Pleomorphomonas sp. PLEO: one gene and its partner. The protein of the gene in region 2 interacts with the protein of the main gene of each other region in a pairwise test. Links are inferred from orthologs where the notes say so. Each region holds a gene or a part of one and is shown on either strand. Other genes may lie near its edges.

Evidence for each region. Proteins that work in one complex are often made in the same cells at the same time.
Region 1: the proteins of AB6N07_RS14525 (region 2) and ptsN interact in binary tests that used the Escherichia coli proteins (3 or more experiments, as listed by UniProt). The link is inferred for Pleomorphomonas sp. PLEO from one-to-one orthologs.

Annotation. Positions count from the first base shown.
Region 1 is NZ_CP166625.1:420,434-426,307, reverse strand. Bases 1,158-4,104 are described here. They hold ptsN (PTS IIA-like nitrogen regulatory protein PtsN), read right to left. Parts: upstream 2,890-4,104; coding sequence 2,425-2,889; downstream 1,158-2,424. Other genes in these bases: rpoN (RNA polymerase factor sigma-54), read right to left, coding at 3,934-4,104; hpf (ribosome hibernation-promoting factor, HPF/YfiA family), read right to left, coding at 2,983-3,588; AB6N07_RS01740 (MmcB family DNA repair protein), read right to left, coding at 1,774-2,274; AB6N07_RS01745 (polyhydroxyalkanoate depolymerase), read right to left, coding at 1,158-1,586. Outside these bases: AB6N07_RS01750 (Hsp20 family protein), read right to left, coding at 1-94; more of AB6N07_RS01745, read right to left, coding at 159-1,157; more of rpoN, read right to left, coding at 4,105-5,451; lptB (LPS export ABC transporter ATP-binding protein), read right to left, coding at 5,556-5,874. UniProt on the Escherichia coli protein: Seems to have a role in regulating nitrogen assimilation.
Region 2 is NZ_CP166625.1:3,135,143-3,141,345, reverse strand. What follows is about bases 1,122-4,397. They hold AB6N07_RS14525 (DUF4118 domain-containing protein), read left to right. Parts: upstream 1,122-1,488; coding sequence 1,489-4,197; downstream 4,198-4,397. Other genes in these bases: AB6N07_RS14520 (response regulator transcription factor), read left to right, coding at 4,194-4,397; kdpC (potassium-transporting ATPase subunit KdpC), read left to right, coding at 1,122-1,436. Also shown: potassium-transporting ATPase subunit KdpB, read left to right, coding at 1-854; more of kdpC, read left to right, coding at 867-1,121; more of AB6N07_RS14520, read left to right, coding at 4,398-4,886; AB6N07_RS14515 (PTS sugar transporter subunit IIA), read left to right, coding at 4,914-5,366; AB6N07_RS14510 (SDR family oxidoreductase), read right to left, coding at 5,374-6,153. UniProt on the Escherichia coli protein: Member of the two-component regulatory system KdpD/KdpE involved in the regulation of the kdp operon. KdpD may function as a membrane-associated protein kinase that phosphorylates KdpE in response to environmental signals.

The DNA.
Region 1 (5,874 bases), 2.7 Mb from region 2 along the record:
CGTCGTTCGCGGCCTTAGACACACGGTCGAGCGCCCGCTCGATCTCGTCAAAGCCCAAAAGGAACGGGCTCGAGAAGCCTGCCAATCTCGTCATCTTTCAAAGTCCTCGCAAGGAAGCGACCTTGACCAGGCCCCTGAGGCACCCGGTGATCAGCGTTCTATATGGCCTTACCATCTCTGCGGTTCAAGACCGCCCCAGTCCCGGCCAGATGGCGGCGTGCCTGGTGGCTGACTTGGGCGACAATCGGCTGCGTTGCGATCCCCAGTCGCCGATCTAGCTGGACGGCGGCGGCTTCGTCGAGCCTTGCGAGTTGGCGCACGAAATAGAAGCCCTCGCGATTGAGCCGGGCGGCGAATGCCGGAGTCAGGCCGGAAAGTGTCAGAAGATCCTCGGCCAGCGCCGTGCAAGATGGCTCCTCCTGGCTAGTGTGGCTGGCAATGAAGTCGGCGACGCGCGGAAACACCGAGGCGCGCCAGCGGGCGCCGCTGAATAGGGCGAAACGGCCGACGTCCTCCTCTGTATGTCGGCAACCTTCGCTCGGTGTAGAGGTCATCATGTGGGCGGCATGGGTCTGCCCGCCGCCGCCGAAGGCATCCATTCCCGCCTCCACCGTCATCAGCGGTATGCCTGCTAGCGGTGGTGTTGCGTGCGGATGACCGGTTTGGCTGGCAGCTGCCGTAAAGGGACGGTTGATCAGCACCGTCTCGATCCATTGCAGCATGAACTCCGCCGGCACATCCATCACCGCCAGGAATTCATCGAAGAAGCCTCGGCGGCCATCAGCATCGTCGCCATCGCCGGTGATAAGGCTGAGAAACAGTTCTTTTGGGTCGGTGAGTGACCGATCGAAGCCATACGTCGGAAACCCGGTGAGGGTAAAGAACCCAGGAAAAACTTCACGATATGCACCTTCGAAAGGCGGAGGCACTGGCGCGATCATCGCCTGCAGGAACCAGTCGACCCCGCGCGCGGTGGCGCCGGCGGCAAGCCCGGCGTTGTCGGCGCGGCAGTCGATCGGGCCTCCGATGAGTGTCAGCGTGGCAGGCGGACGGCCGCGCCCAGCGAGCAGAGCGGCCGCGGCGACACCGATGATACCCGCCTCGGTCACGGCGACCAGATGCACCCTCCCGCCGATCTCGATGACCATGTCGGCGATCGCTTCTATCGCTTCGTCGAGCCCGAAAGCGCCAGCCGACAGCGGCACCTGCCGGGCGTCGGCCCAGCCGGCGACGTATACGGCGTGGCCGGGCATGAAGGTTGCGATCGTGTCGCGCACGAGTGTTGGGCAGTGTCCGGCATATGGCGGCAGCACCAGGACGGAAGGACTGTCGACGTCGGGATTGATTGACGCGCGATCGAAGGCGGTCAACGTCCAGAACGGTGTGGCACGCACTACGCGTTCGAAGACCGGACCACGGACGCCCGATACGAAAGTGGTACCGAGATTGAACGTCGGATGACAATAACGGCGCGCAACGCGGGCATAGAGGTCGGCAGAAAAACCCGACGCCGCCGGTGGCCGATGAGCGGGCAGCAGTGGGGCTCTGGCCGATTGGGATCCGGAATAACTATGATAATACGGCACGCCGTCCTCCAAGCGGTCAGTATCGCTCCCCGCCGGCCTCCTCCGCCGCCTGATTGTTGGTCATGGAAAGGATAGCGTGCGCCTGTGTGGCGGCAAGCGGCGACACCCCCGCTCTTAGTCGCGGCTGAGCCGTTTAAGAGGTCTTTTCGGCATAGACTTCCGTCTGTCCGCCTTTCGAACAAGGCGCTCAGAAGGCGCCCATGTCCGGTAACTGCGGGTCGATCAGCTGTTGAATCCGTCTTGCTGCCACGTGGGCGAAGCGCAGTGTCATCGCCCGCCGGGTCGCCGCGGCAAGCCGATGATCAGGCGCTTCCCTGAGAATGGCGCCGCCGTAGCCATCGGCAACGATCAGGCCGGCGTCTTCTGGGAAGATCTCAGCTGGCACGCCGGCATGCGTGGCGAAGAATAAACGGTCGCAATGGAGCCGATAGTCGGGCCACTTGCGGTCGGCGCGGAAATCTTCGACCGACGATTTAATCTCGACGATGAAGATGTCTCCGTTCGTACCGAGCGCGGCCACGTCTGCCCGCCGGCCTGATGCGAGGGGCAGCTCGTAAAGAATGGAGAAGCCGTGCCCTGCCAGCAGGCGGCCGACACCGCGCTGCACGAGGCGTGCGTTTTCCGATTGACGGCCGTCGTTGACGAAGTTTTCAATCGGGGAAGAAAAGGCGGCGGTCGGAACGGGCATTGTCTGTCTCCGCCCGTATTGTTCATGATTTGTTTCTAAAAATCAACAACCGCATAATACCGCATGCCGCCACTCAAAGCTGCCTTGGCGAAAACGACCGAAGGTAGCCGATGAATCGGAGCGAAGAAGAGTTGACGCTGTGGAACGCCTTCAGGCGGCGTCGGAGCGAGCGTTCTCGGTGAGCAGCGCGTACATCGCCGTCGCATCGTCGGCCGCTCTGAGTTTGGCCGCCGTCTCGTCATCCCGCAGGACACGGGCAATGCGGGCAAGTGCTTTGAGGTGATCGGCGCCGGCGCTTTCCGGTGCGAGCAACAGGAACATCACGTCGACAGACTCGCCATCCAGCGAATCGAAATCGATCGGCCGGTCGAGCAGGGCGAAGACTCCCACCAACCGATCAAGGCCGGCAAGCTTGCCGTGCGGGATCGCCACACCGTGGCCCACGCCGGTCGAACCGAGCTTCTCACGCTGCATCAGCGTTTCGAAGATGTCACGCTCATCACGTCCGGTGAGAGCCGCGGCCTTGGCGGCCATCTCCTGAAGGGCCTGCTTCTTGTTGGCGGACTTGAGCCGCGGCAGGATTGCGTCGATCACCAGGAGGTCGCTGAGATCCATGGTCTTGTTCCAGGTTTGTCAGAGGGCCGGGTAACCCCGACCCTCGCCTTCATATAGGTCTAGATGACGAAAGGACAGATGGGATGAGCCCCGTCAGCCGGCGATTTCGTTGAGCGAGGGGTCTATCCAGCCGATATTTCCGTCATTGCGCCGGTAGACGACGTTTACACCGCCATTACCGGCGTTGCGGAACATCACCAGCGGCGCACCGGTGAAGTCGAGCTCACTGACGGCGGTGCCGACGCTCATGGTGCGTATTTTCTGGGTGGTTTCCGCCACCACGGTCGGAGCGAAGTCGTCGCCGAGTTCCTCGTCCTCGAAGGCAGCGAACACCGTTGACTGGGCGTCGATGTCATCCCAGGACCTGCCGCCCGGCGTCTGATCGCCGGCCGCCGATTCGCCACCCTTGAAGTTCTTTAGCTTGCGCTTGTGGCGCCGCATCCGTTTGCCGATTCGCTCTACTGCCTTCTCGGCCGCCGGATAGACCTCGAAATCCTCGCCCCGCGATTGCAGCGTCGTGCCGGAGGCAAGCTGGATCGAGCAGTCGATGATATAGGCCTTGCCCTCCTTCTGAACCACCACATGGCCGGTGAAGGCCTCGTCGTAATATTTGCCGAGTTCCTCTGTGGTGCGGGTGGTGATGTGTTCGCGAAGTGCCTGGCCGATGTCGACGTTCTTTCCGGTAATACGAAGCGGCATCAGAGTCCTCGTTTCTCGCGCTTTTTGAACAGGCTGGGTACTGGCAGAAAACTCTGCTCGGTACCCGCGTCTCCGGCTACCCGCCTAGGCGGGTACTGGCCGGCGCCGGCGAACGGGGGCGCGGCATTCCGTCTCGCCGGTGGATGGAGTTGTCGCTTCACCCTTTTGCCCTGCCGTTGTCGGCTGGGCAGGCGTCGATCGGGTCGTGAAGCGGAAAGCTGAAGAACCTCCCCTGAGCTGGCGCTGCCGGGCGACGCACCCGCCTACTTGAGATGTGGCGTCGACCGGAGACGATATCAATCCGCCTTCCGGATGAGCCCCGATTTAGGAAAGGTTACAGTGATTTCACGCCCCGGCAAGCTGCTTGAGGCGCCGACGCTGCACCGAGGAGGGAATGCGTAGCGCTTCCCGGTACTTGGCCACCGTACGACGGGCGATGTCCATGCCGTCGTCGCGCAACATTTTGACGAGTGTGTCGTCCGAAAGCACGTCGTCGGCGGTTTCCGCGTCGATCAACTGCCGGATACGATGGCGCACCGATTCCGCTGAATGAGCGTCGCCGCCCTCGGACGAGGCGATCGATGAGGTGAAGAAATACTTGAGTTCGAAAATACCGCGTGTCGTGGCCATGTATTTGTTCGACGTGACGCGCGACACGGTTGACTCGTGCATACCGATGGCATCGGCGATCATGCGAAGATTCAGAGGCCTGAGATGCGCGACGCCATTGGTCAGGAAGCCATCTTGCTGGCGAACGATCTCCGTCGCCACTTTCATGATGGTTTTGGCGCGCTGGTCGAGGCTCTTGGTCAACCAGTTGGCCGACTGGAAGCATTCACCCAGATAGGTCTTTTCCTCTTCGCGAGCCGTCTTCGACACTTCCGCATAATAGGTCTGATTGACCAAAACCTTCGGCAGAGTGTCGGTATTGAGTTCAACCGTCCAACCGCCATCGGCGGCCGGCTGGACCATGACATCCGGCACGACCGTATGGACTTGTGTCGAGCCAAAGGCGTGACCCGGTTTAGGATCAAGGGCCAGGATTTCCTTGATCATGTCGCCGAGATCTTCATCGTCGACGCCACAGAGACGCCTGAGAGAGGGTAGGTCACGCCGGGCAAGAAGGTCTAGGTGCTCGATCAGCTTCTGCATCGCCGGGTCGAGTCGGTCCTTCTCGGCAAGCTGCAACGCCAAGCATTCTGCAAGATTGCGGGCACAAATCCCGGTTGGTTCGAAAGTCTGGAGCACGCCGAGCACTTTCTCGACGTCGGAAAGCGAGGCGCCCAGCCGCTCAGCGGTGGCTACGAGGTCGGCCCGGAGATAGCCCGCCTCGTCCACCTGATCGATGAGGTCGTGGCCGATGAGACGCAAGGCTGGATCGGTGATGGTGACGGCCAGTTGCTCGGCGAGATGGTCGGTAAGACTGATCTCACCGGCGACGAAGCTCTCGAGGCTGTAGTCTTCGCCTGTGCCGCCGCGGCCGACCGACGACCAGTCGCCGCCAGCAAGCGCGCCGACGTCCAGCGCCGGCCGTTCCGGCTGACCGGTATCGTCCGGATAGACATTGCCGATGTCTGTATCGAGCGCGTTGGACACCTGCTCGGAACTCGGTGCGCCCTCGGTCTCGAACCAGTCCGACGTATCGGCCCGTTCCGGTATGTCGGCATCGACCGGTTCAGCGATCGGCGCGTCACCCTCGCCGTCGTCGGCGCGCTCGAGCAGCGGATTACGTTCGAGCTCCTGCTCCACATAGGTGATGAGATCCATGTTGGAGAGCTGAAGCAGCTTGATGGCTTGCATCAGCTGCGGCGTCATCACCAGCGACTGGCTGTGCCTGAGTTCGAGCCGCGCCGACAGCGCCATCGAGCAACCCCCGTCCATCCCGCGCCGAAGCGGAAGCCATGAAAGTCATTGAGGCGGCCGAAGGTGGTCCGCTTCTTGCTTCATAACCTAGGCGGGGGGCGGCATCAAAGGGTAAATTGCTCGCCGAGGTAAACGCGCCGTGCATCGGCGTCGGAGATGATGTCGTCGGGAGTACCCTCAACCAGCAACATGCCGGAATGCAGGATGTAAGCGCGGTCGATGAGGCCAAGCGTCTCACGCACGTTATGGTCGGTAATCAACACGCCGATGCCGCGCGCGGTGAGATGGCGCACCAGTGCCTGAATGTCGCCGACCGCAATCGGATCGACGCCGGCGAAGGGCTCGTCGAGCAACATGAAGATCGGTCGGCTGGCCAGCGCTCGTGCGATTTCGGCACGGCGCCGCTCGCCGCCGGAAAGAGCG
Region 2 (6,203 bases):
AGGCCATTCTCGCTCAAGCCGATCCGGCCGCGGCGACGGCACTGCGCGAGGCGCGGTCGATCGCCGACGGCATCGCCAAGACAGGCGGCACACCACTGGCGGTGATGAGAAACGGCCAACTGCTTGGCGTCGTCGAGCTCAAGGACATCGTCAAGGGAGGCATCCGCGAACGCTTTGCCGAGTTGCGCCGCATGGGCATCCGCACGGTGATGATTACCGGCGACAACCCCATGACAGCCGCCGCCATCGCCGCCGAGGCCGGTGTCGACGATTTCCTCGCTCAGGCGACTCCCGAGGATAAGTTGAACCTCATCCGTGCCGAACAGGCCAAGGGCAAGCTGGTGGCCATGTGCGGCGACGGCACCAACGACGCGCCGGCTCTCGCCCAGTCGGACGTCGGCGTCGCCATGAACACCGGCACCGTCGCCGCCCGCGAAGCCGGCAACATGGTGGACCTCGACAGCGACCCAACCAAGCTCATCGAGATCGTCGAGATCGGCAAGCAACTGCTGATGACGCGCGGCGCCCTCACCACCTTCTCGATCGCCAACGACGTGGCCAAGTATTTTGCCATCATCCCCGCGATGTTCCTCGCCTTTTACCCCCAGCTCGGCGTCTTGAACGTGATGGGTCTTGCAACCCCGCAAAGCGCCATCCTCTCGGCGATCATCTTCAATGCCCTGATCATTGTGGCGCTGATCCCGCTGGCGCTGAGAGGCGTCCGTTACCGGCCAGTCGGCGCCGGTGCGCTGCTCACGCGCAACCTCCTGATTTACGGCCTCGGTGGCATCATCGTGCCCTTCATCGGCATCAAGGCGATCGATCTCGCCGTCACCGCCCTCGGCCTCGTTTGAAGGAAACCTGAGATGTTGAAACAACTACGGCCGGCTGCGGTCACTCTTCTCGCCATGGCGGCCTTGACCGGTGTCGCCTACCCGCTCGCCATGACAGGCATCGCTCAGGCGATCTTCCCTCACCAGGCGGCCGGTAGCCTGATCGAACGAAACGGAGTCGTCGTCGGCTCGGAACTCATCGGGCAGGCCTTTACAAGCGATGGCTATTTCCACGGACGCCCCTCGGCCGCCGGAAACGGATATGACGCATCGAGTTCGAGCGGATCCAACCTCGGCCCTGCCAACCCGAAGCTGATCGACCGCATCCGTGCCGACGCGGAAAAGCTGAAAAGCGAAAATCCCGGCGCATCGGTACCGATAGACCTCGTCACCACCTCCGGCAGCGGTCTCGATCCGCATATCTCGCCAGAGGCTGCCTATTTCCAGATCCCGCGCTTGGCCAAGGCACGGTCCATGGATCCGGCCTCGATCAAAACGCTGGTAGATAGTCAGATTGCGGGGCGCGAACTGGGTTTCATGGGCGAGCCAACCGTCAACGTGCTGAAACTCAACCTTGCGCTCGACGGCTTGCAGAAGAAGTGATCGAATCCAGTCGGGGCCGGTTTGCGGCCCCGACCCGCTAGACGAGGACGACATGCCGCTTCAGGACGATCGGAATGCCGACGACAGGCCCTCTCCCGACGCTTTGCTCGAAAGCGCAGAGCGGGAGAACCGTGGCCGCCTGAAAATCTTCCTCGGCGCGGCGCCCGGCGTCGGCAAGACCTATGAGATGTTGACGGCTGGTCGCGCCCGCCGCGCCGACGGGACGGACGTCGTCATCGGCGTGGTCGAAACGCACGGGCGACCTGAAACGGAGGCGCTGCTGGACGGGTTCGAGATCATTCCCCGTCTCAGCCTCGCCTATCGGGGGCGTCAGTTGGATGAGATGGACCTCGACGCCATCATCGCCCGCAGGCCCGACCTTGTTCTGGTGGACGAACTCGCTCACAGCAATGTTGAAGGCAGTCGCCATCCCAAGCGTTATCTCGACGTAGAGGAACTGCTCAGCCGCGGCATCGATGTCTACTCGACGCTGAACATTCAGCACGTCGAAAGCCTCAACGACATCGTAGCCCGCATCACCCGTATTCGAGTCCGCGAGACAGTGCCGGACTCGATCATCGACAGGGCCGACGACATTGAAATCATCGACCTCACACCCGATGATCTGATCAAGCGACTTCACGAAGGAAAAGTCTACCTGCCAAAGACGGCGACACGGGCGACGGCCAACTATTTCTCGCCAGGCAATCTCACCGCCTTGCGCGAGCTGGCGTTGCGGCGCACGGCGCAGCGCGTCGACGACCAACTCGTCAGCCATATGCAGGCCCATGCCATCGCCGGTCCTTGGGAAGCCGGCGAGCGTGTACTGGTATGCATCGACGAGCAACCGCGCTCGGCGGCCCTGGTTCGCTATGCGCGACGACAGGCCGACCGTCTCAAGGCGCCTTGGGCGGCAATCCATATCGAAACGACCCGCTCGGTAGCTTTGACAGAGGCGGGCAAGGATCGCCTGGCCGATCATCTGCGCCTTGCCGAACAGCTCGGAGGAGAGGCGGTTACCATCCCCGGTCAGGATATGGCGCGCGACATCCTCCGCTACGCCAAAGCTAACAACTTCACCCACATCATTGTCGGCAAACCCCACAAGGGACGCTGGCGGGAGCTGATCGACGGCTCGGTCTCGCACGAATTGATCCGCCACTCCGGCGATATCAGCATTCACGTCATATCGGGAGCGGAGCCGACAATCGCCCCGACAAAAGGCGTTCGTACGGCATCCCCCGCGACCACGATCAACATCAAGCCCTATGCGGTTTCCACGCTCTATGTGGCCGCTACGCTGGCGCTCAGCGGGGCACTCGATCGGTTCCTCGACGTGCGCAACCTCGCTCTGGTCTTTCTGGTATCGGTGCTGGCATCGGCCATCACCTCCGGATTGTGGCCGGCACTCTATGCCTGCGTCGCCAGCGCCCTCGCCTTCAATTTCTTCTTCCTTGAGCCACGCTACACCCTGACCATTCGCGACCCTGAAAGCGTGGTCGCCTTGGTGGTCTTTCTCATCGTCGCTGTCACTGCCAGCAATCTTGCCGCCCGTCTGCACCGGCAAGCCTCAACTGCTCGCCAGCGGGCGCGAATGACCGACGATCTGTACCAATTCTCGCGCAAGCTCGCCGGCACGGGCACGCTTGACGACGTACTCTGGGCGACGGCCTACCAGATCGCAGCCATGCTGCGCGTGCGGGTGGTGATCCTGATGCCGGAGAGCAATACCCTCGCCGTCAGGGTCGGCTACCCGCCCGATGACACCTTGGTCGATGCCGATATTGCCGCCGCCCGCTGGGCATGGGAGCATGAACAGGCCGCCGGTCGCGGCGCCGATACCCTGCCGGGCGCCAAGCGCCTCTACATGCCGCTGAAGACAGGACGGACACCGATCGGTGTGATCGGTCTCGACAACGACAAGCCAGGCCCGTTGCTGACGCCTGAAGAGCAGCGTCTGTTCGGCGCCCTCGCCGACCAAGCCGCCGTCGCCATCGAGCGTATCCAGCTCGTCGCCGATGTCGAGGCGGCCAAACTCGCCGCTGAGGCCGACAGATTGAGAACGGCTCTGCTGTCGTCGATCTCCCACGACCTGAAGACACCACTCGCCAGCATTCTCGGAGCCGCCGGCACGCTCAAAGACTATGCCGCCTCACTGCCGGACGCCGACCGGGCTGAGCTTGTGTCGACCGTCATTGAGGAATCCGAGCGCCTGCACCGTTTCATCGGCAATCTGCTTGATATGACACGACTGGAATCGGGTGCGATGCATCCGAACGCCTCGTTGCATTTTCCCGGCGATATCATTGGCAGTGCCCTCCGGCGCGCCGGCAGGCTTCTGGCTCGCCACCAGATCGACGTGTCATTGCCTGCCGACCTACCAATGCTCAGGGTCGACGCTGTGCTTTTCGAGCAGGTCATCTTCAATCTGCTCGACAACGCGGCAAAATACGCGCCACCAGCGTCCACCATCGCCATCCAAGGGTGGCGGGACGCCGGCCATGCGGTATTGCGTCTCGTCGACGAAGGTCCCGGCATCCCGCAAGAGGATCTCGAACGGATCTTCGACAGCTTTTATCGCGTCCGAAAAATAGACCACGTTCCAGCAGGCACAGGTCTGGGGCTGGCCATTTGTCGCGGCTTCATCGAAGCGATGGGTGGCACGATCGCCGCGACAAACCGATCAGATCGCTCTGGTGCCATTTTCACGATCCGCCTTCCCATTCCGCCACAAACAGAGTCACTGAAAGAGCCGTCATGACAGCGCCAGCGGTCAAGATATTGGTCGTCGATGACGAGGCACCGATCCGTCGGCTGCTGAGAGTCGGGCTGACAAACGAGGGCTATTCCATCCTCGAAGCCGCCGACGCCCGCGAGGCCTCGGCCAGCCTCAAGGAAGACAAGCCTGATGTGATCATCCTGGACCTTGGATTGCCCGACATTCAGGGCCACGACCTGCTCGCCAACTGGCGCGCCTCCGGTCTTGAGCTGCCGATCCTCGTCCTGTCGAGCCGCACCGATGAGGCTGGCATCGTCAAGGCGCTCGAACTCGGTGCCGACGATTACGTGACCAAACCCTTCGGCGTCGCCGAACTGGCGGCTCGCATACGCGTCGCCCTGCGTCATCGTCTTCAGCAGCAGGGCGAGCGCCCGGTCTTCCAGGTCGGGGATCTTTCGGTCGACCTCGTCAAGCGCCTCGTCAAAGTGGCGGGCCAGGAAGTGAGCCTTTCCCCCAAGGAGTACGACATTCTCCGCCTCATGGTTCAGCATGCCGGCAAGGTGCTGACGCATCAGCATATTCTTCGGCAGGTGTGGGCTGGATCGGCGGACGTACAGTATCTGCGCGTCTATGTCCGGCAACTCCGGCAGAAGATCGAGAAGAGCCCCGATCAGCCCCAATACATCCTCACCGAAACGGGAGTCGGGTACCGACTTCGCGTAGCGGACTGAACACCAAATTGTTGAAATGGAATGACTATGGAACTCGTCGACTTGATCGAGCCGCGAGACGTGCTCGTCGATTGCGCCGTAGCCTCCAAGGCGGAGCTTCTGCGTGTTTTAGCCGGTATGGCCTCGGAGCGGACAGGGGTGGACTCCAATGCAATCCTCGGGTTGTTGGTCAACCGCGAGCGTCTCGGCTCAACCGGCATGGGAAACGGCGTCGCCATTCCTCACGCCAATGCTCCGGAACTGATGACTCCGCTCGTTCTTCTGGTCCGCTTGACGCACCCCATCGACTTCGAGGCCATCGACGACATGCCCGTCGATATCGTCTTCATGGCACTTTCCCCGGCACAGAGGGGAGCGTCCCATCTGAACATTCTTGCCTGTATCGCACGGAGCGCACGTTCGGAGCCTTGGTTGAACGCGGTCCGCCAGACGCCATCATCGGCCGCTCTTCATAAATTACTCGCCGGCACGACCAACTGATCGGTCGTCAACGCAGCAATCCCTGGCCGCCGTCGATCCAGATGGGCGTGCCGGTGATATGGGACGACGCATCGCTCACCAGGAAGGCGATGAGATGGGCAACGTCTTCCGCCCGCCCCGGCTGGCCGCCCGTCAGGGGCACTTGCCCTTCCGGCCACACAACTGGAATGACGGTCTCTTCCTCGGCACGAACCGTCGTGCTGTCATCGATGTTGGTCTCGATCGCCCCTGGACAGACGGCATTGACCCGGATGCGATGACGCCCCAGCTCCAGCGCCAGTTGCTGCACCATCGCAAGTTGGGCCGCCTTGGTGGCCGAATAGGCGGTGGCGCCGGGAGAGGTGAACGTTCGCGTCCCGTTGATCGAGGAGACGACAACGATGGAGCCGCCGTCCCCGTTCTTGAGGTGGGGCACAGTAAATCGCAAAGTCAGGTAGGTGCCGCGCAGATTGATGGCGATCGTCTGATCCCACTCCTCGGCCTTGATGTCCTCGATCGGTGCCCAGGTGCCGTTGATGCTGGCATTGGCAACCACCGCGTCCAACCGTCCGAAGCGATCCATGAGCTTTGAAACCGCCGCGCTCATTTGGTCCTCTTGGGAAATGTCGGCGTCGAGCCTCTCAACGTCAGCACCAGAATCGCGCAGCAGTTTCGCCACCTCCTCGAGTTCCGATGGCGTGCGCCCCAGCAGCCCCACGGCAAAGCCGCTCCGAGCCAATTCGATGGCTGAGGCCCGTCCTATGCCAGATCCCGCGCCTGTAACCAAAGCAACTTTTGCAGTCGACATTCGTTTGTCTCCCGGTAATAACGTCAATTATACCTAAAGTTGTAGTTCTC